One region of the Thioalkalivibrio sp. ALMg9 genome, then DNA from elsewhere that is predicted to be linked to it. Evidence: predicted binding sites of a transcription regulator. Region 1 holds the regulator's gene; each other region holds the start of a gene.
The links. Region 1 encodes sigma-54, which starts transcription at its own class of promoters, with help from an activator protein. Its sites were predicted from a motif close to TGGCANGNTNCNTGCTT; they were not measured.
Positions count from the first base shown of each region.

Region 1 (5,803 bases):
CGGTCGGGTGCTGCATGTTCGCCGTGCACGAAGCGAAGATCCAGGCGGTTTCCCATGGCCTGGATCAGGCTCTCCACGTTGATGTCGCGGGCGATCCCGCCTTCTCCCAGCGCCTCGTTCATGGCAGACGCTGCGCGCCGGAATCGCGGCTGGAGGCGGGTTCCACGGGCTTAGTCCTCGCTGAAGCGGCGCACGAGTTCCTGTTCCAGGGCCGCCGCGTCCCCGGCCCGGCGCAGCGCTCCGATGGTGTCTGGCTGCGACAGGCCGCGGGCGAGCTGGGCCAGCAGGTCGAGATGGTCGCCGGTGGCGGCCTCCGGGACCAGCAGTGCGATCAGGATATCGACCGGCTCGTGATCCATGGCGTCGAAGTCGACGCCCTTTTCCAGGCGCAGCACGGCCACGCGCGGCGCCTCGAGATCGGCCAGGCGGCCATGGGGAATCGCAACCCCATGGCCGAGACCGGTGGATCCGAGTTTTTCGCGCGCGGACAAGGCCTCGAAGATCGCGTTGCTCCCCGGTCCCGTGCCGTCACCTCCGCCGGCGAGGAGGTCCGCCAGGGCCTCCAGGGCCCGTTTCTGGCTGGAGCACTCGGGTTGCAGGCCAATGCGCTCGGAGGTGATCAACTCGGCAATCGTCATGGATCAGGAGGCCTGCTCGCGGTTGCGCTGGGCACCTTCGGCGCGGTGGTGGTCCTTGACCTTTTCCTTGTGCTTGATCAGCTGACGGTCGACTTTGTCGATCAGCGCGTCGATCGCGGCATACATGTCCTCGTGAGAGGCCTCGGCGTGGATGTGATTGCCGCTGACCTGGAGATTCGCTTCGGCCTGGTTGTGCTGATTCCGGGTCTTCTCGTGGGTCAGCACGACGTGGACGTCGATGACCTTGTCGAAGTGGCGCTCCAGCTTCGCGAATTTCTCGTTGACGTAGTCGCGCAGGGCGTCGGTGATGTCCACGTGGTGGCCGGTCAGGTTGATCTGCATGGTCAGGACTCCTTGGTTACTTGCTGCCGGTGGGCATCGAGGCCATCTGCCGGCGTTCGCTGGATGAAGGGATGTGCATCGCCTCGCGGTACTTGGCCACGGTGCGGCGCGCTACGTTGATGCCCCGGTCCGACAGGACCTGGGCGAGCCGGGCATCGCTGAGCGGCTTGTTCGGGGGTTCGTCGCCAATCAATTCGCGAATCATGGCACGGATGGCGGTGGCGGAACACTCGCCGCCATCGTTCGTGCCGACATGGCTGGAGAAGAAATACTTGAACTCGAAGACCCCGCGCGGGGTGTGCATGTATTTCTGCGTGGTAACCCGCGAGATGGTCGATTCGTGCATCTCCAGGGTCTCGGCAATGTCGCGCAGGATCAATGGCTGCATCGCGACGTCGCCATGCTCGAGAAAGCCCTGCTGGCGGTGGACGATCGCCTCGGCGACCCGCAGCAGTGTGTCGTTGCGGCTGTGCAGGCTCTTCAGGAACCAGCGTGCCTCCTGCAGCTGATCGCGCATAAAGGCGCTGTCGCGGGCATCCGAGACCTGGCGCACCATGCCGGCGTAGAGGTCGTTGATGCGGATGCGCGGTGCGATCTCCGGATTCAGCTCCACGCGCCAGCCCTCGGTGGTGTGGCGCACGTAGACATCCGGGACCACGTATTCCGAGGTGGCGGAGCTGATCTGTGCGCCGGGGCGCGGGTTCAGGGTGCGGATCAGATCCAGTGCGCGGGCCAGTTCGTCCGGGTCGCGTACGCCGGACTGGCGCTGCAGGGCCTTGTAGTCGCGCTTGCCCAGGCTGTCCATGCCGTGTTCCAGGATCGCCCGTGCGGCCTCGCGGGCCGGGGCGTCCGGGGCCAGTTCGCGTAGCTGGATCTCCAGGCACTCCCGCAGGTTGCGCGCGCCGACCCCCAGCGGGTCGCACTGCTGAATCCAGTGGAGCACTGCCTCGACCTCGTCGACGCCGACGGTTTCATCCTCGCCTCGGCTGATGGTCTCGGCCAGGGTTTCCAGGTCACCCTCGAGATAGCCGTCGGGGCTGATGGCGTCAATCAGGGCCGCCCCGATGCGCTGGTCGCGCGGTGTCAGATGGCTCAGATGCAGCTGCCACAGCAGGTGATCCTGCAGGCCCTCACCGTCGTCGTCGCTGGTGTTTTCCAGCGGGTCGCGGTCATCCACGCCCTTGTTGGGCGTCGGGGCCGGCTCGTAGATGTCGTCCCAGCGGCTGTCGGTCGTCAGTTCCTCGGGGATCACGTCGTCGCTGGTGGTGGTGGCCTCCATGCGATCGCCTTCCACCAGCTCGCCGTCCTGGTTCAGGCGCTCGGTGTCGGCCTCGGCATCTTCGTCCTCGACCTGTTCGAGCATGGGGTTGCTCTCCAGCGCCTGCTGGATCTCCACCTGGAGCTCGAGCGTGGACAGCTGCAACAGGCGGATCGCCTGCTGCAGTTGCGGGGTCATGGTCAGCGTTTGACCCAGCTGCAGATTCAGGCCGGGTTTCAGCATCGGGTATGCGGGGCGAGGGTTGGCATTGATGGAATCTTAAAGCCTGCCTTGTGGTTTGTGCACCGACCGGGCCGCATATGGGGCGCTTTCACAGGCGGAAGTTCTCGCCGAGATAGACCCGGCGCACCTGGGGATCGGCCAGCAGCTCGTCCGGTGTCCCGGCGGCCAGCAGGCGGCCTTCGCTTAGAATATAGGCCCTGTGGCAGATGCCGAGGGTCTCGCGCACGTTGTGATCGGAGATCAGTACGCCGATGCCGCGCTGGGCGAGATGCCGAATCACGTCCTGGATGTCGCCCACCGAGATCGGGTCCACCCCGGCGAAGGGCTCGTCCAGACAGATGAAGCGCGGATCCCCGGCGAGGGCGCGGGCGATCTCGGCCCGGCGCCGTTCCCCACCGGACAGCGCGATGCCCGGGCTGTGGCGCACGGTCTCGAGCTGGAACTCCTCGATCAGCGCATCGCCAATGCGCCGGCGCTCGTGGCGATCGAGTCCGGGGCGCAGCTCGAGCACGGCCTGGAGGTTGTCCCACACGCTCAGGCGGCGAAAGATCGAGGCCTCCTGCGGCAGGTAGCCGAGGCCGGCGCGCGCGCGCACATGGATGGGGGCGCGGGTGATATCGCGTTCGCCCAGGGTGATGCGTCCGGTATTGGGGCGGATCAGCCCGACCAGGCTGTAGAAGCAGGTGGTCTTGCCGGCCCCGTTCGGGCCCAGCAGGCCGACCACCTCGCCGGGCGCGAGGTCGACGTCCACCTGGTCCAGCACCGTGCGCTGGCCGTAGCGCTTGGTCAGCTCGCGTCCGATCAGGCGGTCGTTGGTTTGTGCCGGTGTGGCGGATGGGCTGGGGGCGGTGGCGTTCATTCGTCGTCGCGCGGCTGGATGGTGATGCGCACGCGCTCGCTGTCGCCTTCGCCGCGTTCGGCCTCGATCACGTCGGTCGTCAGGTCGTAGGTGATGCGCTTGCCGCGCGCCTCCTCGCTGGTGGTGATCACATGGGCCTGGTCGGTGAGGATCATGCGGTCTTCGTTCAGCAGGTAGTCGATGCGCAGGGCGGTGGCAATGCGCATCTCTCCGGTTTCCGGATCGGGTGATTCCAGGCGTGCCGGCTCGCCGTGGGCCTCCATCTCGTAGGGGCGGCGATCGCGGGTGCGCACGTAGACCTTGTCGGCCTCCAGGGTCATGTCGCCGCGGATCACGATCACGTCGCCGGTGTAGGTCCCCAGCCCCTGGCGTTCGTCCATCTCCGCGCGGTCGGCAGTGATCTCCACCGGCAGCGCCGGGCCCGAGCCCTGCTGGGCGAACGCGGGCGTGGCCAGCAGCACGAGCAGCAGGAGCGCCGCCACGCGGGCACCCGGTTGGCCCGGACGGTGGCGAAGGCTATGGGGATTCGGGGTCATGCGCGGGATCCTCCTCGCTCGTCTCGCTGTAGAGCGAGTACACGTCATGGAACAACTCTATGGTATCCCCTCGCGAGTCCACGCGCAGACCGGTGCCGCGCTGGAACAGGCCCGGCTGGTTCAGGGTGGAAAGGGCATCCGAAGTGGCGACCATGGTGTCGGTGGCGACGCGAACATCCCGCGAATCGATGAGGGTCTCCACGCGTTCGCCGCGGGGCGGCTGTACGCCGTGGGTGGGGCCCACCAGGTCCAGGGTCGCGGCGGCCGGTTGATGCAGCGCGGCGGGGGCAGTCCAGCGCCATTCGATACCGCCTTCGGCGAACAGGTCGAGGTCCGGGTCGTCCACCCACTGGGGGCCGTCACGTCCAAACTCGCGCAGGCGGGTGCCGCGCAGACGATGGCTCAGTTCGCCGTCGTCGCCGGTGGCATGCAGGGTGAAGCCGTCAATCTGCAGCGTGACCTCGCCCTCGGGCGGGCTTACCTCAGCCTGCGCCAGGGGCACGGTCGCGAATGCGAGCACGGCCAGGGTCCATCCGAGTCGGCTGCGAATCCTGCGGCTCATCCGTTCAGGTAGGTCTCGAACAGCGCGTCGAGCCGGTCCTGCGCGGCCAGCAGGCCCTCGCAGGCCTCGCGCACGGCCCCGCGCCCACCATGGGCTTCGGTCACCCACTGGGCATGCTGGCGCACCAGCGGGTGGGCGTCGCCGACCGCGATCCCGAGCCCGACCCGCTGCATCGCTGGAAGATCCACGATGTCGTCGCCCATGAAGGCCGCTTCGGCGGGGTCGTGACCGGTGCGCTGCAGCAGTTCGTGCAGGGCTTCGCCCTTGTCGCGGCGGCCCTGGATCAGATGCTCCACTCCCAGGTCGCGCATGCGGTGCTCGACGACCCCGGAGGTGCGCCCGGTCAGGATGGCGATCTCGATCCCGCCGTCCAGGGCCAGACGGATACCGTGGCCGTCGCGGCTGTTGAAGGCCTTGTACTGCTCGCCGCCGTCGCCCAGGAACAGGCTGCCGTCGGTCAGCACGCCGTCCACGTCCAGGATCAGCAGGCGAACGGCCTGCTGGTGGGTGCGCAGAGTGGTGGCATCCAGGTTCATCACGCCACCCCGGCGCGCAGCAGGTCGTGCATGTTGATCACGCCCACCAGGCGGTTTTCGGCGTCGGTGACGGGCAGGGCGTTGATGCGCCGGCTCTCCATGGCCTCCAGGGCCTCCACCGCCAGCCAGTCGGGCTGCGCGGTGTGGCCGCCGGTGGTCATGGCCTCGCCGATGGTCAGGCCGTCCAGGCTGTGCCCGGCATCCAGGGTGCGCCGCAGGTCGCCATCGGTGAACACGCCCTGGATGCGATCGTCACCGTCGGTGATGATCACCAGCCCCAGACCCTTGCGGGTGATCTCGAACAGGGCGTCCTTGAGTGGGGCGTCCGGGGTGATGCGCGGGATCGCGCCTCCGGTATGCATGATGTCGGCGACATGCACCAGCAGGCGCCGGCCAAGGCGGCCGCCGGGGTGCGAGCGGGCAAAGTCGTTGGCGGTAAAGCCGCGTGCATCCAACACCGCGACGGCCAGGGCATCGCCCATCGCCAGCGCGGCGGTGGTGCTGGAGGTGGGAGCCAGGCCCAGCGGGCACGCCTCGCGCTCGACGCTGACATCCAGGTGTACGGTGGCATCCGCGCCGAGGCGCGAGCCGGGGTTGCCGGTCATCGCGATCAGCGGTACGCCCAGGCGCCGGATCAGCGGCAGGATGGTGATGATCTCGTCGGTCTCGCCGGAGTTCGACAGCGCGATGACCACGTCCTCGCGGGTGATCATGCCGAGATCGCCGTGACTGGCCTCGCCCGGATGCACGAAGAAGGCCGGCGTGCCGGTGGAGGCCAGGGTCGCGGCCAGCTTGCTGCCGATGTGCCCGGACTTGCCCATGCCGGTGA
Region 1 is NZ_AQYC01000006.1:131,733-137,535, reverse strand. Features, by position in the region: gene hprK (HPr(Ser) kinase/phosphatase) at 1-122, opposite strand, end outside; gene F792_RS0102770 (PTS sugar transporter subunit IIA) at 171-638, opposite strand; gene hpf (ribosome hibernation-promoting factor, HPF/YfiA family) at 642-980, opposite strand; gene F792_RS0102760 (RNA polymerase factor sigma-54) at 997-2,481, opposite strand; gene lptB (LPS export ABC transporter ATP-binding protein) at 2,570-3,340, opposite strand; gene lptA (lipopolysaccharide transport periplasmic protein LptA) at 3,337-3,876, opposite strand; gene lptC (LPS export ABC transporter periplasmic protein LptC) at 3,857-4,438, opposite strand; gene F792_RS0102740 (HAD family hydrolase) at 4,435-4,974, opposite strand; gene F792_RS0102735 (KpsF/GutQ family sugar-phosphate isomerase) at 4,974-5,803, opposite strand, start outside.

Region 2 (5,803 bases), on a different contig from region 1:
GCCCTGCTCGGCCTGGCAATCCCATAGGACCTCCCGGATGAGCCCGACCGAACCGGATCTCGACACCCTGCCGCAGGCCCTGCAGACCGCGCTGACCGCGCCCACCGCGGAGGCCCTGCAGAGCCTGTGCGCCGAGCACGCGGCGCCGGATCTCTCCGACGCGCTGGAGGCCCTGCCGGCCCAACAGATGGAGGCCTTCTTCCAGCGCCTGGATGTCGAGTGCACGGCGGATATCTACGCCCACCTGGAATCGGATCACCAGTCCCGCGTGTTTCAGGCGCTGGACGACGAGCACGCCAGCCGCCTGGTCGCGGCGCTGTCCTACGATGACGCGGTCTCGGTGATCGACGGGCTGGAGGACGAACAGGCCGAATCCCTGCTGGAGACCCTCCCGGACGAAGACCAGGAGGCCCTGGAGACCCTGCTCGGCTACCCGGAGGAGAGCGCCGGGCGCCTGATGACGCCCGAGTTCGCCACGGTCCAGCCGGACTGGTCGGTGGCCGAGGCGATGGATCACCTGCGCGAACAGAGCGACCTGGCCGAGACCATCAACACCATCTTCGTGGTCACGCCGACCGGCGAGCTGCTCGGCTGGGTGCGCCTCAAAGGACTGCTGCTGTCGCGCCCCACCACCAGCGTGCGCGAGCGCATGAACACCGATGTCGTCAGCATCAGTGCGGAGGAAGACCGCGAAGAGGCCGCCCACCGCATCAGCCATTACGACCTCGACGTCCTCCCGGTGGTCGACGACAACGGCCACCTGCTCGGCATCATCACCGTCGACGACGTGATGGACGTACTGCGCGCCGAGACCACCGAGGACTTCCACCGCATGGCCGCGGTGGGCGATGTCGTGCTCTCGCTGCGCGATGCCAGCATGCAGCTGCTCTACCGCAAGCGCATCGGCTGGCTGGTCATCCTAGTCGCCGTGAACATCCTCTCCGGCCTGGCCATCGCCCACTTCGAAGCGGCCATCGAGACCGTCGTCGCACTGATCTTCTTCCTGCCCATGGTCATCGCCTCCGGCGGCAACGCCGGCGCCCAGGCCTCCACCCTGGTCGTGCGCTCGCTCGCCACCAACGACATCAAGCCCCAGGACTGGTGGCGCCTGGGCGGCAAGGAGATCCTGGTCGCCTCCGCCCTCGGCGCCACCCTGGCCGGCGCCATCTGGCTCTCCGGCAACTGGCTGGGCAGCCTCGAGGTCGCCAACGCCATCGCGCTCGGCATGTTCCTGGTGGTCCTGTTCGGCTCCCTGTTCGGCCTGCTGCTGCCGTTCACCCTCACCCGCCTGGGCGTCGACCCCGCCGTCGCCAGCGCCCCGCTGATCACCTCCGTGGTCGACGTCGTCGGCATCACCATTTACTTCGCCACCGCCGTCGCCATCCTCGGCCTCTAGCTCCCCAGCCCCGGTAGGATGCGATGGGCGCAGCGAATCGCATCAACCCCGCCCCACCCCCAACGCCCGGTGCGTTTCGCCAAGCTCAACGCATCCTTGTGTCTTGCGGTTCACGGATCGCTACCATGAACCGTACCGGGCTCGGGGTAACCCGATCGCATCCTGAGGTCACGAACCTGTTTCGTAGATGGGCCCCTGAGTCCTTTTTCATCTCGAAGTTTGAACGGTATCCAATGCCCCCCGTGAGGGACGGGTGAGGCTGTACGGACAAGGTGAGAGGACGAGATGGCACATATCGGCATTGATGTCAGCAAGAACAAGCTCGACTGTATGTGGATCCGGGATCTGAAGGCGGGCAAGGTCAAGCCCAAGGTGTTCCCGAACCGCCGGGACCAATACCCGGAGCTGCTGCACTGGCTACAGCGCAACACCGGCGAGACGCCCGAGATGCTGCAGGTGTATCTGGAGGCCACCGGCATCTATCACGAACCCCTGGCGTACTGGCTGCATGAGCAGGGCGTTCGCGTCTATGTGCTGAACCCGGCTCAGGTGCGCTTCCATGCCCAGGGCATAGGGGTACGCAACAAGACCGACCGCAAGGACAGCATGATGCTGGCGCGCTACGGCATCGAACGCGCGCCACGACCCTGGCAGCCTGAACCGCCCGAGGTGCGTGAGCTCAAGCGCCTGCTCAGCCGGCTGGAGGCGCTTGAACAGGACATCCGGCGCGAAGGGAACCGCCTGGAGAAGGCGCAGTTCAACGAGGACACCCTGGCCCAGGCATCGATCGACAACGTGCTGCAAGCCCTGCGCGAGGAACACCGCCGGTTACAGCAGCAGATCGATGATCACTTCGACGCGAACGACCATCTGAAGCGGGACCGCATCCCCGGGGTCGGCCCGGTGTTGTCCGCGTCCATGACCGCGACGCTGCGCAGCCGCGTGTTCACCAGCGCCAGGCAGGCGGCGGCGTTCCATGGGTTGGTACCGGTCCAGCCGGAGTCCGGGACCTCGATCCAGCGGCGCCCGCGGCTGGCGAAGGCCGGCTCGGGGCGACTGCGCAAGACGCTCTACATGGCCGCCGTGGTGGCCACCCCCTACAACCCGGACGTGCGGCATCAGTACCACCGGCTCCTGAGGCTGGGAAAGGCCAAGATGTCCGCGCCATCGGGGCGGCCATGCGCAAGCTCCTGCACATCTCCTTCGGCGTGCTCAAGTCGCAAACCCCGTATCAACCCCGTAATGACACGCCTTGCACCTCATAGAGCAAGACGGTATCTACGAACTGCCCCGAACGCGTAGGAGCCGAGCCTCTCGGCAATCACGACCTCACCAACACCCCTCCGCGTCATCCCGGACACCGCACCACCCACCGTCATCCCGGCCGCAGCGCAGCGAAGAGCCGGGATCTCCGCCGTTCGAACACCCCCAAATCACGCACCCGCCATCGACCCCCGCTATGACAACCAGCGGCACCCCAGCCCCAAGGTGACAACTCACGTCACTTACCGTGACCATTTTTGTCACGTGACACACCCAGGAAGCACGCGTGCGTGACTCATGCCACAGACCCCACCGCGCCCGGGCGCCGTTTTCACGCATTCCCGCACTCTTGGCACGCCCAATGCATCTCCCCAGACAGCTGCCCACGGGGTGGCCGGGCCTCCGGCCCAGCTTTTATGACATCAAGGGAGAACGACCATGCAGAAGAAATCCGTCCAACAGGGCTTTACGCTTATCGAACTGATGATCGTGGTGGCGATTATCGGTATCCTCGCCGCTATCGCTCTGCCGGCTTATCAGGACTACACCGCGCGCGCTCAAGCGTCTGAAGGCTTCACCTCCACTGCTGGGATTCGTGCGGACATGGCGGTCTTCCTCTCCGAGCAGGGCTTTCTGCCGGGTGATGGTGACGACACCGAGATCGATAACGCCGTTGACGCTCTTGCCGGCAGGTACTTTTCCGCTGGCGACGTAACCCTTGCCGGATCGGGCGAGTTGCGAGTCACCTTCGATGATGGCGTACACAACGGCAATACGCTGAACATCGATGCTGTCGAAGCGAACGGTCAAATCAGCGAGTGGCAGTGCGGCGGCCTCACCAGCAAGTACCTGCCAGCCGCCTGCCGGTAAACCCGCGTCACAACGCAGTTTGCATAGCGAATCACACGCTATGTACAACAAAAGGGGCCCGCAAGGGCCCCTTTTTTGTAGACGTACGCTCCCCTGACACACGAGAATGGTTACGTCGCTGCAACACCCAGCGCCCCAGACCCGGCCACCCCATGACGAGAAACCAGCAAACGACTCTGTTCCTAGGCCTGGCATCGGTTGTTGCCGCAGCGACCCTCGCCGCATACCTCCCCGGCCTTGCGGCCGGACTGCATTTCGACGATGCGCGCAATCTCGATGAGCTGCGGGAAATCAAGGACATCGGCTCGGCTCTCGCCTTCATTCTGGGAGGAGATTCCGGCCCGCTAGGGCGTCCAATCGCCCTGCTCAGTTTTGCTCTACAACATTCGCACTGGCCGGAAAACGTACGCGCCTTCCATGGCGTCAACATCGCGCTGCACCTTCTGAATGGGCTGCTCCTCGGCCTGCTCGCCTACCAGCTGGCTCGCCTATCGCCTGCGTTCGGCCAACCAGAACGCGCCCGCTGGGCCGCGCTCGGCGTCGCGGCAGTCTGGCTCGCACTGCCGCTACTCGCATCCAGCAGCCTTTTCATCATCCAGCGAATGACCACCTTGGCTGCAACCATGGTCCTTTCCGGATTGCTGATACACCTGCTGGGTCGTCAGCTTTCCGCTGAATCGCCCCGGAAGGGGCTGGCCCTGATGACTCTGGCGGCAGGCGTCGGGATCGGGCTTGGCACGCTGACGAAGGAAAATGCCGCAGTTTACGTGTTGGTGGTCCTAGCGCTCGACCGAACGCTGCTCGCGGGACTCCCGGTAGATCGCGGTTACCGCCTCTGGCGCATTCCCTTCATCATTCTTCCGGCCGTCCTCCTAGTCTTCTACATGCTGGACCGCCTCGTCGGGGGGCTCGACGGGGGTACTGGCATCCGCCACTTCACAAGTCTTGAACGTCTGGCCACGCAGTCGGTAATCCTGCTGGATTATCTACGCCTTATGCTTGTACCGCAGAGTCCTGCGTTCGGCCCATTCCACGACCACTACCCCATCTACGGGGGATGGCCCGCCGGGCTGGCAATTGCACTCACTGGCGGCTGGTTCGCCCTGGCCGCCCTAGCCATCGCCTTCGGCCCCCGCTGGCCGTTCCCCGCGTTTGCGGTACTTTGGTACCTAGCAGCGCATTTTGTTGAGTCAACTTGGCTCCCATTGGAGCTCTACTATGAACACCGGAATTACCTTCCGGCTGTGGGCGTCGTTATTGCGCTCGTCTTTGGGTTAACTCGCCTCCCCGGGCGCCAAAGTATTCTGGCAGGCTCCGCGCTCGGCGCGTATACCGTGGTGCTGCTCTTCGCCCTGGTGCAGGTCACCGCCCTTTGGGGTAACCCTCGCCTCGCCGCGGAAATATGGTGGGCCCGTGACACCGGCTCCTTGCGCGCCGCTCTATATCTGGCCAACTATTACAGCCACGAGGGATACCCCCTGATCGCCGCACGGGTGATCGATACCACAGCGGAGCACAACCCGACACAAGCCACCCTTCCGCTTACCTCTGCGCACCAGCTTTGCATCGCAGGGGTGGAAGACCGCTCGCGGGAGAGGTTCAACTCCATTCTTCGTCTCGCCCCCAACGCGCGCTACCTCAACCACCAGCCCGACAACGACGCCCGTGCACTTGAGTTGCTCCTGAATGACATCGTAGCTGGCCGATGCAAGGCCCTTGGACTCCACGAGGTGCATGCACTGGCCCAAGCGTTCCTGGAGAATCCAATCGTACAGAATCGATCAAGTACCGCCGCCAACTATCATGTAATCCGCGCGATCGCTTTCCGCCATCAAGACGATCACCTCGAGATAATGCAGCAACTGCTGGCGGCCATTGAGCGCAGCCCGAGGCTCCAGAACATCGAAACGGCCTCACGGCTGGCACATGAATCGGGCCTACGCGACTGGCTGCACCGGATTCATCGGACGCTGCCGCCTCCACCCCCCGCATGGAAACCGTTTGAACGCAAGGCATGGGAACAGACGGCGAACATCGTGGAACAACGTGTCCGCGACCTAGAGAATGGAAACCCATGACAATCGACCCACTTCAGGCCGACCAAGACCACTCATCACCGTCGCTCAGCGTTGTCGTTCCTGCCAAGAACGAGTCTCGGGCCATCGGAAAGGTTATCTCGAGCATCTTTCGGATCATCCCCGACGCGGAAGTACTCGTGATCGACGATGGCTCCACGGACAACACAACCGAAATAGCGGAAAAGGCCGGAGCCCG
Region 2 is NZ_AQYC01000009.1:891,617-897,419, forward strand. Features, by position in the region: gene mgtE (magnesium transporter) at 1-27, shown strand, start outside; gene mgtE (magnesium transporter) at 38-1,396, shown strand; partial or broken gene F792_RS14250 (IS110 family transposase) at 1,682-2,661, shown strand; gene F792_RS0113315 (pilin) at 3,098-3,529, shown strand; gene F792_RS14335 (hypothetical protein) at 3,682-5,607, shown strand; gene F792_RS0113325 (glycosyltransferase family 2 protein) at 5,604-5,803, shown strand, end outside.
Region 2: F792_RS0113315 (pilin) is a predicted target of sigma-54. The motif match lies at 3,010-3,026, and genes of this name have one in related genera.

Region 3 (5,803 bases), on a different contig from region 1:
TCGCCACCTGGGATGCAGCCATCATCTTCCTGATTGCCATCGCGGCCGTCTGGCCCATTACCTACGCCACCGCGCACGGGGTGCAACGCATCGATCCGATGTGGCTCAAGGTGGGCAACAACCTGGGCGCCAATCCGTACCACACCCTGCGCTACATCGTGATGCCCGCGATCGCCCAGGATGTGTTCGCCGGGATCCGCCTGGCGGTGGGTGTGGCCTGGATCGTACTGGTGCCGGCCGAGTACCTGGGCGTCACCTCGGGGCTGGGCTACGCCATCAACGATGCCCGCGACACCCTGGAGTACGACAAACTGGCCGCATTTGTCCTGGTCATCGGCATCATCGGCTACATGCTCGACGCCATCTGCGTACGCCTGATCAAGCGCAGCAGCTATCACGCCGAGGGCTGATCCCTCCAGGCCATGCCCGGGCCCGGCCGTTCCTGGCCGGGCCTTTTTGTGCGCCCGCAAAGCGGGCAAGCGCAACCCAACAGTGCAAGGCCCTGCCCCGCCTCGAGGCAACCGCGTCATCCTGACCCTGCCAGACGCCCCCGAACGCCCACCAACACGTCGTTTTCGCACTGGCAGGCTTTCTGCATAACCCACGGCATGGCACTCCACCGCATATCCGATTCGACCCCACCGGACCTGGCCACCCGGGAGCAGGAGATCACCCTGCTGCTGGAGGTTGCCAAGCTCATGGGCCGCTCCGGCGACCCGGATGCCGCGATCTACCGCATCCTCGGGATGATGTCCCAGCTACTGGGGCTCAACCGCGGCCGGGTCCTGTTGCCGGATCCGAACAGCGGCCAGCTGCGCATCCGCCACGCCTACGGCCTGACCGATGCCGAGCGCGACCGCGGCAGCTACAGCCTCGGCGAGGGTGTCACCGGGCGCGTCATGAAGACCGGCCAGATCGCCCTGATCCAGGACATCGACAACGAGCCCGAATACCTCGCGCGCGCCATTGACCGTTCCACCCTGCCGCAGGAGACCGTCGCCTACATCGCCGTGCCCATCGTCCAGGACGAACACGCCATCGGCGTGCTGGGCGTGCACCGGCTGCGACGCCGCTCGCGCCAGTTCCAGGACGACCTGAACCTGCTGCGGGTGATCGCGAGCATGATCGGCCAGGTGCTGCGCATCCACCAGCTGATCGCCGAGCGCACCGCCGAGCTGGTCTCGGAGAACCGCTACCTCAAGAGCGCCCTGGATACCCAGGGCGGGCAGTACGGCATCCTCGGCGAGAGTCCGGCCCTGCGCCATGTCCTCAAGCAGGTCCACCGCATCGCGGACACCCAGGCCACGGTGCTCGTGACCGGGGCCTCCGGCACCGGCAAGGAGAAGATCGCGCGCATGATCCACCGGATCAGCCAGCGCAACGCGAAGCCGTTCATCTCCATCAACTGCGCCGCCATCCCGGCCGACCTGCTGGAATCCGAGCTGTTCGGCCACGAAAAGGGGGCCTTCACCGGTGCCTCCAGCGCCAAGACTGGCAAGATCGCCCTGGCCGACGGCGGCACGCTGTTCCTGGACGAGATCGGCGACATGCCGGAGGCGTTGCAGTCGAAGATCCTGCGTGTACTGCAGGAACGGGTGGTCCAGCCCATTGGCGGCAACCGCGATCTCCCGGTGGACGTGCGCGTCATCGCCGCGACCCACCAGAACCTGCAGGCTGCGGTGAATGCCGGGAATTTCCGGCTCGACCTGTTCTACCGCCTCAACGTGATCCCGCTGCACATGCCGGCCCTGCGCGACCGCGCCAGCGACATCCGCCTGCTCACCCGCCACTTCCTTGACCGCTACACCCACCTGCACGGCTGGAACGTGGTCGTCGACGAGGGCGTGCTGGAACGCCTGGAGGCCTTCGACTGGCCCGGCAACATCCGCCAGCTGGAGAACGTCCTGGAGCGCGCGGTACTGCTGTCCACCGACGGCCGCATCGGCACGCCGCTGATCGACGAGATCCTGCACGAGGAATCCCGCATCAGCCCGTTCGAGGGCGAGGGGCACGGCCTCCGCGACGAGCATGCACCGGCACCATCGCGGCACAACGAGCCCCGAACCCTGCCCTCTCCCGGCGCGTCCTGCACCAGCGCGGTGCGCCCGTATCAGCGCGTGCACGCCACCGAGGCGGAGCGCCTGAAGCGCGCGATCGAACAGACCGGGGGCAACAAGACCCGCGCCGCGATGGACCTGGGCCTGACCCCGCGGCAATTGCGCTATCGCTTGAAAAAGCTCGGCATAGAAACCACTTAGGACCATCGCTCAGACACCAGCGGACCTTTTGTCCGCTTCGTCGACAATGCCGACCAATGGTCCGATCTCCCGGCGCTCGCGCGCCGCCCTGGCGGCCCATTCCCCACGCTTGGCATGGCACCTGCAAAGACCCTCGACATGCGCGGCAACGATGCCCGCATCGATTCGACCCACGAGGAGAGCCGACCATGCCGACCAAGAGTCTTCACGATCCCTTTGACGCCAATGCCGACCTGCGCCACGGCTCCAGCTGCCGCCACGGGCACACCGGCCCGGGCAGCTGCAGCTGCTTCGACACCGCGTCCCCGGACCTGGAAGAGAAACTGGAACGACGCGCCACCCATGAGCCCGTACAGGCCGATGCCCACGCCACCGGCGAGGACCTGAGTGACGAGGCCATGGTCGATCGCGCGGTGGAGAGCGCCATCGTCCGCGGCATGTTCGGCCACAACGAGATCAACCGCCGCCGCTTCCTGCAGATGATCGGGGGCGGCACGGTGGCCGCCGCTCTGGGCTCCATCCTGCCGCTGGACAAGGTCAAGGCCGCAATCAAGGACGGCGGGCCTCTGGAAAAGACCAAGCTGCGCGTCGGCTTCGTCCCGATCACCTGCGCCACGCCGATCATCATGGCCCACCCCATGGGCTTCTACGAGCGCCACGGCCTGGATGTCGACGTGATCAAGACCGCCGGCTGGGCGGTGGCCCGCGACATGTCGCTGTCCGGTGAGTACGACGCCTCGCACATGCTCTCGCCGATGCCGCTGTCGATGACCCTGGGCTCCGGCTCCTCGCGCGAGCACTACATCATGCCGGCGGTTGAGAACATCAACGGCCAGGCCATCACACTGCACAACAAGCACAAGGACAAGCGCGATCCCAAGGACTGGAAGGGTTTCACCTTCGCCGTGCCCTTCGAGTACTCCATGCACAACTTCCTGCTGCGTTACTACGTCGCGGAGCACGGGCTGGATCCCGATCGCGACATCAGCATCCGCGTCGTCCCGCCGCCGGAGATGGTCGCCAACCTGCGTGCCGAGAACGTCGACGGCTACCTGGCCCCCGACCCCTTCAACCAGCGCGCGGTCTGGGACGGCATCGGCTTCATTCACATGCTGACCAAGGAGATCTGGGACGGCCACCCGTGCTGCGCCTTCGCCTGCTCGGCCGCCTTCGCCGACGAGCATCCGAACACCTTCGGTGCCCTGTTCCGCGCGTTGATCGAGGCCACCCAGTACAGCTCGGATATCAACAATCGCGCCGAGATCGCCGAAGCCATCTCCCCGCGTGCCTATCTGAACCAGCCGCAATCGGTGGTCGAGCAGGTGCTGACCGGGCGCTATGCCGACGGCCTGGGCGAGGTCAAGAACGACCCGCACCGGATCGACTTCGACCCCTTCCCCTGGCACTCGATGGCCACCTGGATCCTTACCCAGATGAAGCGCTGGGGCTATGTGGATCGCGACTTCGACTACAACCGCCTGGCGGAAGACGTCTTCCTCGCCAGCGAGTGCGCCGAAGTGATGACCGAGCTGGGCTACGAAGCGCCCAGTGACACCTACAAGAACTTCGAGATCATGGGGAAGGTGTTCGACTACACCGACCCGGAAGGCTATCTCGACAGCTTCGATATCCGCAGGAGCTAAGCCATGTTGAGCAATCTCAACTTCCGGGCGACCGTTCTCTCGCTGGTGATGCTCGTGGTCTTCCTGGGCGTGTGGCAGCTGGCCACCGCCCCGGAGGTCATCGCGCCACAACAGGGCGAGCTGAGCGAATACGAACAGCTGATGGGGGGCGGGGCCGATCGCAGTTCCAGCAGCGGCATCCCGGCCCCCACCCAGGTGTTCAGCCACGCCTTCGGCGAACTGAGCAACCCATTCTACGACGCGGGCCCGAACGACAAGGGGATCGGCATCCAGCTGGCCTACTCGATCTACCGGGTCCTGCTGGGCTTTGCCCTGGCCGCGCTGATCGCCATTCCGCTCGGCTTCGTGATTGGCATGTCGCCGCTACTGAACAAGGCGTTCGATCCGTACATCCAGATCCTCAAGCCGATCTCGCCACTGGCCTGGATGCCGCTCGCCCTGTTCGTGATCCGCGACTCGAACATGTCGGCGATCTTCGTGATCTTCATCTGCTCGATCTGGCCGATGCTCGTGAACACCGCCTACGGCGTCGCCTCGGTGCGCAATGACTGGCTGAACGTCGCCAAGACCCACCAGCTGTCGAACCTGCGCACCGCGTTCACGGTCATCCTGCCCGCCGCGGCGCCGACCATCCTCACCGGCATGCGCATCTCCATCGGCATCGCCTGGCTGGTCATCGTCGCCGCAGAGATGCTCGTGGGCGGCACCGGCATCGGCTACTACATCTGGAACGAGTGGAACAACCTCGACCTCGCCAGCGTGATCTTCGCGATCATCATGATCGGCATCGTCGGCTTCCTGCTGGATGCCTCCCTCGCCCAGGCCACCAAATTCGTGCGCTACGCCGACTGAGTCAGCGTGGCCCCAAAAGGAGACCAATCATGAGCAAGGGATTCCTCGAGATCGAGAACCTGAGCCAGCGCTTCCCGCAGCCCGATTCCAGCGACCTGATGACCGTGTTCGAGGGCGTGGACGTGACCATCAACAAGGGCGAGTTCGTCTGCCTGATCGGTCACTCCGGCTGCGGCAAGTCCACCATCCTGAACGTTCTCGCCGGCCTGGCCACACCCACCGACGGCAACGTGATCATGGACAATAAGGAGATCACCGGACCCAGCCTCGACCAGGGCGTGATCTTCCAGAACCACAGCCTGCTGCCGTGGCTGTCGGCGCGCGACAACGTGATGTTCGCGGTGCGCGCCCGCTGGCCGAACTGGAGCAAGGCGAAACGCCTGGAACACGCCGAGCGCTACCTGCACATGGTCGGGCTGGATCACGCCATGGACCGCAAGCCCGCGCAGCTCTCCGGCGGCATGCGCCAGCGCGTCGGCATCGCCCGGGCCTTCGCCATCGAACCCAAGCTGCTGCTGATGGACGAGCCCTTCGGGGCCCTGGACGCCCTGACCCGCGGGGTCATCCAGGAGGAGCTGCTGAAGATCTGGTCGGAGACCCACCAGACCGTGTTCATGATCACCCACGACGTCGACGAGGCGATCTTGCTCGCCGACCGCGTGCTGCTGATGACCAACGGGCCGCATGCCCAGGTCGCCGAGTCAGTGAAGATCGACATCCCGCGGCCGCGGGAACGCGCCACTTTGCACCAGAACGACGCCTACTACCCGATCCGCAACCACCTGGTCGACTTCCTCGTGAACGGCGCCAAGGAGATGTCGGCCAAGGCCCAGGCGGCCGCCGCCCGCGGCGACAACCCGCGCCACAGCCCGCGCATCGTCAACCCGGCCAAGCCCGAGGCCAGTCCGGAACCCGGCCCGCGCATGGTTCGCGCGGTCTGACCCCAGTCCATCCATCGCATTCAAGGAGCACATGATGAGTCTCAGCAAGAGCGCCATGACCACCACCATCCTCGAGGCCAAGGAGAACCGCGGAACTACCTGGGCCGCG
Region 3 is NZ_AQYC01000009.1:853,456-859,258, forward strand. Features, by position in the region: gene F792_RS0113150 (ABC transporter permease) at 1-410, shown strand, start outside; gene F792_RS0113155 (sigma-54-dependent Fis family transcriptional regulator) at 609-2,258, shown strand; gene F792_RS0113160 (CmpA/NrtA family ABC transporter substrate-binding protein) at 2,447-3,901, shown strand; gene ntrB (nitrate ABC transporter permease) at 3,905-4,753, shown strand; gene F792_RS0113170 (ABC transporter ATP-binding protein) at 4,783-5,694, shown strand; gene cynS (cyanase) at 5,729-5,803, shown strand, end outside.
Region 3: F792_RS0113160 (CmpA/NrtA family ABC transporter substrate-binding protein) is a predicted target of sigma-54. The motif match lies at 2,369-2,385, and genes of this name have one in related genera.

Region 4 (5,803 bases), on a different contig from region 1:
CGTATGCGGACATCCAACCCCAGGAAGGCAACGAACGCATCACCGCTGCGGAAGGCGCCGCGATGGAACGCCATCGTCAAGCCGGTGGCGGTGAGCGGGCCCACACCCTCGATCTGCTGGCAGCGTCGGGCGTGATCCGACCAGCCGGCGCGACCGACCGTCTCGCGCAGCACACGCTGGAGGACAGCGTCCAGCCGACCGATCTCCCGGAGCAGATCCTTCAGATTGGACTGCAGTTCGGGTACGCCTCGCAGGCTCTGCTCCAGCATGACCCGTGCCCGCACCAGCGTGGCACGCCGGCGCAGCAGCTTTTGCAGGGTCCGGTAGCCCTCGGGTGGCGGTGTCCAGGGGCGCAGTTCGTCCTGTTCGCGTTGCAGATAACGCACCAGAAGCCGAGCATCCCCGGCATCGGTCTTGGCCCGGCCACCGATGCTCTCGCGGTAGCGATTGAGGCGATAGCCATTAATCAGATACACCCGGTGGCCCTGATGATGAGCCTCCAGCGCCAGGGCCAAGTGATAGTCGTTGGTGGCTTCCAGGGCAAAGTCGGCCGGACCCTCCAAGCCACGGACCCACCGGCGGATCGCCGGGAGCTCGTTGGGACACGGCTGTGCGGTTTCACCGTCGATGCTGATCCACAACTCGGCCTTGCCGACATCGACCCCGATCCGATGCGTTGCCATCATCACACCTCCCGAGCTAGCTTGGAGTTGTCTGTCGGGGCCTCACCGAACGCTGGCTTGCCATCTATCGTCGGTCCCGTGCCGATCGATTCCTTATCGGCGTTTAAGGTGAGGGGTGGGACGAATTCTCCTACCGTCTGTGCCACAGGCCAGATGCCGGCCTCGTCCCTCCACCCCGACAGACCCTTTCTAGGCCTGCCGGGGTTAAACATACAAGCCGCCTTGGCGGCGAAGCCCCTGCCAAAGTCCGGCGCGGGCAGGGGCTTCGCCGCCAAGGCGGCTCCTACGGCGGGTTAGGTCGCCCTCTGGCAGCGCACTATTGCAGGTCAACTGCACCGCAAGTGCGCCCCAGGCTGGTGCCTCAGGGATTGTCTTCCGGACTTCGGGCTTCCCGCAAGCGTTCGACCCGGTGTTCGAAACCATCCGATTTTTCCGCGCCACGTGGCGATTGTTTCCCGCAGGGTCGCCTAGCAACGGCTAATTGGCACACCTCCTGCAGGAGGATGGGCAAGACGAGCCAACGGCGGTTCGTCGCCTGACAACAGGGAGACCCGATGACCGGGGCTCCCGTGAGACTGGACAAAGGCGTCCATCACCCGGCTGCACAAGCGGCCGGGCTGATGCGACGCCTTTTTTCGTTTTTGGGATGTGTTTGCTGACAAGGGGAGTGAACCCGTAATGACCGATCAAACGAACGACACGAAGAACACCTCCGGCCTGTCGCGCCGGCGTTTCCTGGGCGGCATGGCCGCCGGAATCGGCGCCACGGCAATGGGCCTTTCGGGCGCGGCGCCCTGGGGCTATGCGAAGGCCGGCAATGGCAAGCCGGAGACCACCGAGGCGAAGCTCGGCTTCATCGCTCTGACGGATGCCGCACCGCTGTTCATTGCGTTGGAGAAGGGCTTTTTCGCCGCTCACGGCATGCCCGATGTGCAGGTGCTGAAGCAGTCCTCCTGGGGCACGGTGCGCGACAACCTGGATCTGGGGTCGCAACGCGGCGGAATCGATGGCTCGCACATCCTCACGCCAATGCCCTACCTGATCCATCGCCGGGGCACGCCGATGACGATCCTCGCGCGACTGAACCTGGCCGGGCAGTGCATCTCGGTCGGGGACGAGTACGCGGACCTGAAGGTCGGCACCGACACCACGGAGTTCAAGGGCGCCCTGGCCGAGAAGGCCGCCGGCGGTGACGACATTCGTGCGGCGATGACCTTCCCGGGCGGGACCCATGATCTGTGGATCCGCTACTGGATGGCCGCCGGCGGGATCGATCCGGACCGCGACATCGCCACCATCGTGGTCCCGCCGGCGCAGATGGTTGCCAACATGCGCGTCGGGTCCATGGACACCTTTTGTGTCTGCGAGCCGTGGAACATGCAGCTGATCAATCAGGGCATCGGCTACACCGCCAACACCACCGGCGAACTGTGGCACAACCACCCGGAGAAGGCGCTGGGCATGCGTGCCGACTGGGTGGAGGCTCATCCGAACGCGGCGCGCGCCCTGACCATGGCGGTGATGGAGGCGCAGATGTACTGCGAGGACCCGGTGAACAAGGAGGAGGTCGCCGAGATCTGCTCGCGCCGGCGCTACATCCACGCCCCGTACGGCGACATCATCGACCGCATGCAGGGGAACTTCGACTACGGCACCGGACGCGTGGTCGAGGATCACCCCGACCAGATGCGCTACTGGAAGGACCAGGCCTCCTACCCGTTCAAGAGCCACGACTTGTGGTTCCTCACCGAGGACATCCGCTGGGGCTATCTGCCGCCGGACCTGGACATGCCGGCGCTGGTGGACGAGGTGAACCGCGAGGACATCTGGCGCGAGGCCGCCGAGGCGCTCGGCATCGACGGCGCCGACATCCCCGAGTCCACCTCGCGCGGCAAGGAAACGTTCTTCGACGGCAAGGTCTTCGACCCGGAGAACCCGCAGGCCTATCTCGACAGCCTGGACATCAAGGCGCTCGCGTCCTGACGCGTTGCCCGACTGACCCCCGAACAAACGATTCAAGAGGATTTCGCGATGAGTGCCATTCTCGACCGCACCCTGACCTTTGGCTCCGGGCGCGAACGCCCGGCGGCCGACGCGTCGCCCACCCGGCCCGTGGCCCGGAAGGCCACCACCATTGCGGCCAGGCCCCAGCCGCGCCCCGGGGCAGATCCCGGGGCCTGGGCCCGGCGCCTGCGCAATACTGCCGCGGTCGTGGTGCCGCCGGTGGTCGTCACGGCGCTTTTTTTGCTTATCTGGGAGATGATGGCGTCCTCCCCGGGAGCCGTGTTGCCCGCCCCGAGCCAGGTGATTACCGACACCTGGGAACTGATCGTCAATCCCTTCTATGACTACGGCGGTAACGACGTCGGCATGGCCTGGCAGTTGCTGGCCAGCCTGGAGCGCGTGGCCTACGGCTATGCGCTGGCGGTAGTCGCCGGTATCGGCCTGGGCGTGCTGGTGGGCCAGTCCACCTGGGCGATGCGCGGACTCGACCCGCTGTTCCAGGTCCTGCGTACCGTGCCGCCTCTGGCCTGGCTGCCGATCTCGCTGGCCGCGTTCCAGGCCAGCAATCCGTCGGCGATCTTCGTGATCTTCATCACCGCGATCTGGCCGATCATCATCAACACCTCCGTCGGTATCCGGAATATCTCGCAGGACTACGTGAACGTGGCCCGCGTGCTGCGCCTGAACGGCTTCGAGTACTTCACCAAGATCATGCTCCCGGCCGCCGCGCCGTATGTCTTTTCCGGTTTGCGCATCGGGATCGGTCTCGCCTGGCTGGCGATCGTGGCCGCCGAGATGCTGATCGGTGGTGTTGGCATCGGCTTCTTTATCTGGGATGCCTGGAACGCCTCCATGCTCAGCGACATCGTGCTCGCGCTCGTCTACGTCGGCCTGGTCGGGTTCTTCCTCGACCGTCTGGTTGCCATCGTCGGCAACTGGGTTACCCGTGGCACGCAGGCCGGCTGAGCCGGCCCCTTACAGGAGAAACATCATGACCAGCTATCTCTCCATCGAACATGTCCACAAGACCTTTGGTGAAGGGCCTTCGGCTACCGAGGTGCTGCGCGACGTCGACCTGCACGTGGACCGCGGCGAGTTCATCTCCATCATCGGCCACTCCGGCTGCGGCAAGTCGACGGTGCTCAACATCGTCGCCGGGTTGCTGGAGACCAGCACCGGCGCGGTGATCCTGGACGGGCGTGAAGTGAGCAAGCCGGGACCGGATCGCAGCGTGGTGTTCCAGAACCACTCGCTGCTGCCCTGGCTGACGGTGCGCGACAACGTCGCCCTGGCGGTGGACAAGACCTTCAAGGGCACCAAGTCGGCGGCCGAGCGTCGCGAGTGGATCCTGCAGACGCTGGAGATGGTCGGCATGGGCCACGCACTCGACAAGCGCCCGGACGAAATCTCCGGAGGCATGAAGCAGCGTGTCGGCATCGCCCGGGCACTGGCGATGGAGCCGAAGGTACTGCTGATGGACGAGCCGTTCGGTGCGCTGGACGCGCTGACCCGGGCCCACCTGCAGGATGAGGTGATGCGCATCCAGTCGGATCTGGGCAACACCGTGCTGATGGTCACCCACGACGTGGACGAGGCCGTGCTGCTGTCCGACCGCATCGTGATGATGACCAACGGCCCGGCCGCGACCATCGGCGAGATCCTGGAGATTGACCTGCCCAAACCGCGCGAGCGTCTGGCGATGGCCGACAACCCGCAGTACAACCACTACCGGGCCGAAGTCCTGCGCTTCCTCCACGAGCGTCACAAGAACCCGGAAGCGGAGGCTGCGTAATGAACACGTCAAACGACAAGCCGCGGCTGGTCCTGATCGGCAATGGCATGGCCGGGATGCGCACGGTCGAGGATCTGCTGAAGCTCAAGCCCGACATGTACGACATCACCGTGTTCGGCGCCGAGCCCTGGGGCAACTACAACCGCATCATGCTCTCGCCGGTGCTGGCCTCGGAGAAGACCGTCGACGAGATCATGCTGAACGACGATGCCTGGTATGCCGAGCACGGGATCACCCTGCACAAGGGCAAGCGCGTCGAGCGGATCGACCGCGTCGGTCGTCGGGTGATCGCCGAGGACGGCACCGAGGCGCCGTATGACCGGCTGCTGCTGGCGACCGGCTCGGATCCGGTGATGATCCCGATTCCGGGTGCCGATCTCGACGGCGTGGTGGGCTTTCGCGACATCCACGATGTCGACGCGATGCTGGCCTCCAGCCGTGAGCATCGGCGAGCGGTGGTCATCGGCGGTGGCTTGCTGGGGCTGGAGGCCGCGAACGGCCTGATGCGCCAGGGCATGGACGTGACCGTGGTGCATCTGATGGATCACCTGATGGAGCGCCAGCTGGACCCCGCGGCGTCCGGCATGCTGCGCGCCTCGCTGGAGGAGCGCGGCATGGACTTTCGCATGGCGCACCAGACCCAGGCGATCCTCGGGGACGAGCGGGTCACCGGCGTGCGCTTTGCCGATGGCAGCGAGGTCGACACCGATCTCGTGGTGATGGCGGTCGGCATCCGCCCGAATACCGCGCTGGCCGAGTCCGCCGGGCTGCACTGTGAGCGCGGTGTGGTAGTGAACGACACGATGCAGACGTATGACCCGGCGATCTACGCGGTCGGGGAGTGCGTGCAGCATCGCGGCACGACCTATGGCCTGGTCGCGCCGCTGTGGGAACAGGCCAAGGTCTGCGCCAATCACCTCGCGGAGTACGGCATTGGGCGCTACGAGGGCTCGATGACCTCGACCAAGCTCAAGGTGACCGGGATCGACCTGTTCTCCGCCGGCGACTTCACCGGTGACGAGACCACCGAGGATCTGGTGTTCCAGGACGCCGCGCGCGGCGTCTACAAGCGCCTGGTGCTGAAGGACAATCGCATCCAGGGCGCGGTGCTCTACGGCGACACCCTGGATGGCTCCTGGTACTTCCAGTTGATGCGCGATGGCACGCCGGTCGCCGATATCCGCGAGAACCTGCTGTTCGGCCAGGCGCATATCGGCGACTCCGGCCACGGCGACGAGGCCTCGCGCGTGGCGGCGATGCCGGACAACGCCGAGATCTGCGGCTGCAACGGTGTGTGCAAGGGGGATATCGTCCAGGCGATCAG
Region 4 is NZ_AQYC01000003.1:85,371-91,173, reverse strand. Features, by position in the region: gene F792_RS0100530 (IS110 family transposase) at 1-686, opposite strand, end outside; gene F792_RS0100520 (CmpA/NrtA family ABC transporter substrate-binding protein) at 1,362-2,666, shown strand; gene ntrB (nitrate ABC transporter permease) at 2,715-3,653, shown strand; gene F792_RS0100510 (ABC transporter ATP-binding protein) at 3,679-4,479, shown strand; gene nirB (nitrite reductase large subunit NirB) at 4,479-5,803, shown strand, end outside.
Region 4: F792_RS0100520 (CmpA/NrtA family ABC transporter substrate-binding protein) is a predicted target of sigma-54. The motif match lies at 1,166-1,182, and genes of this name have one in related genera.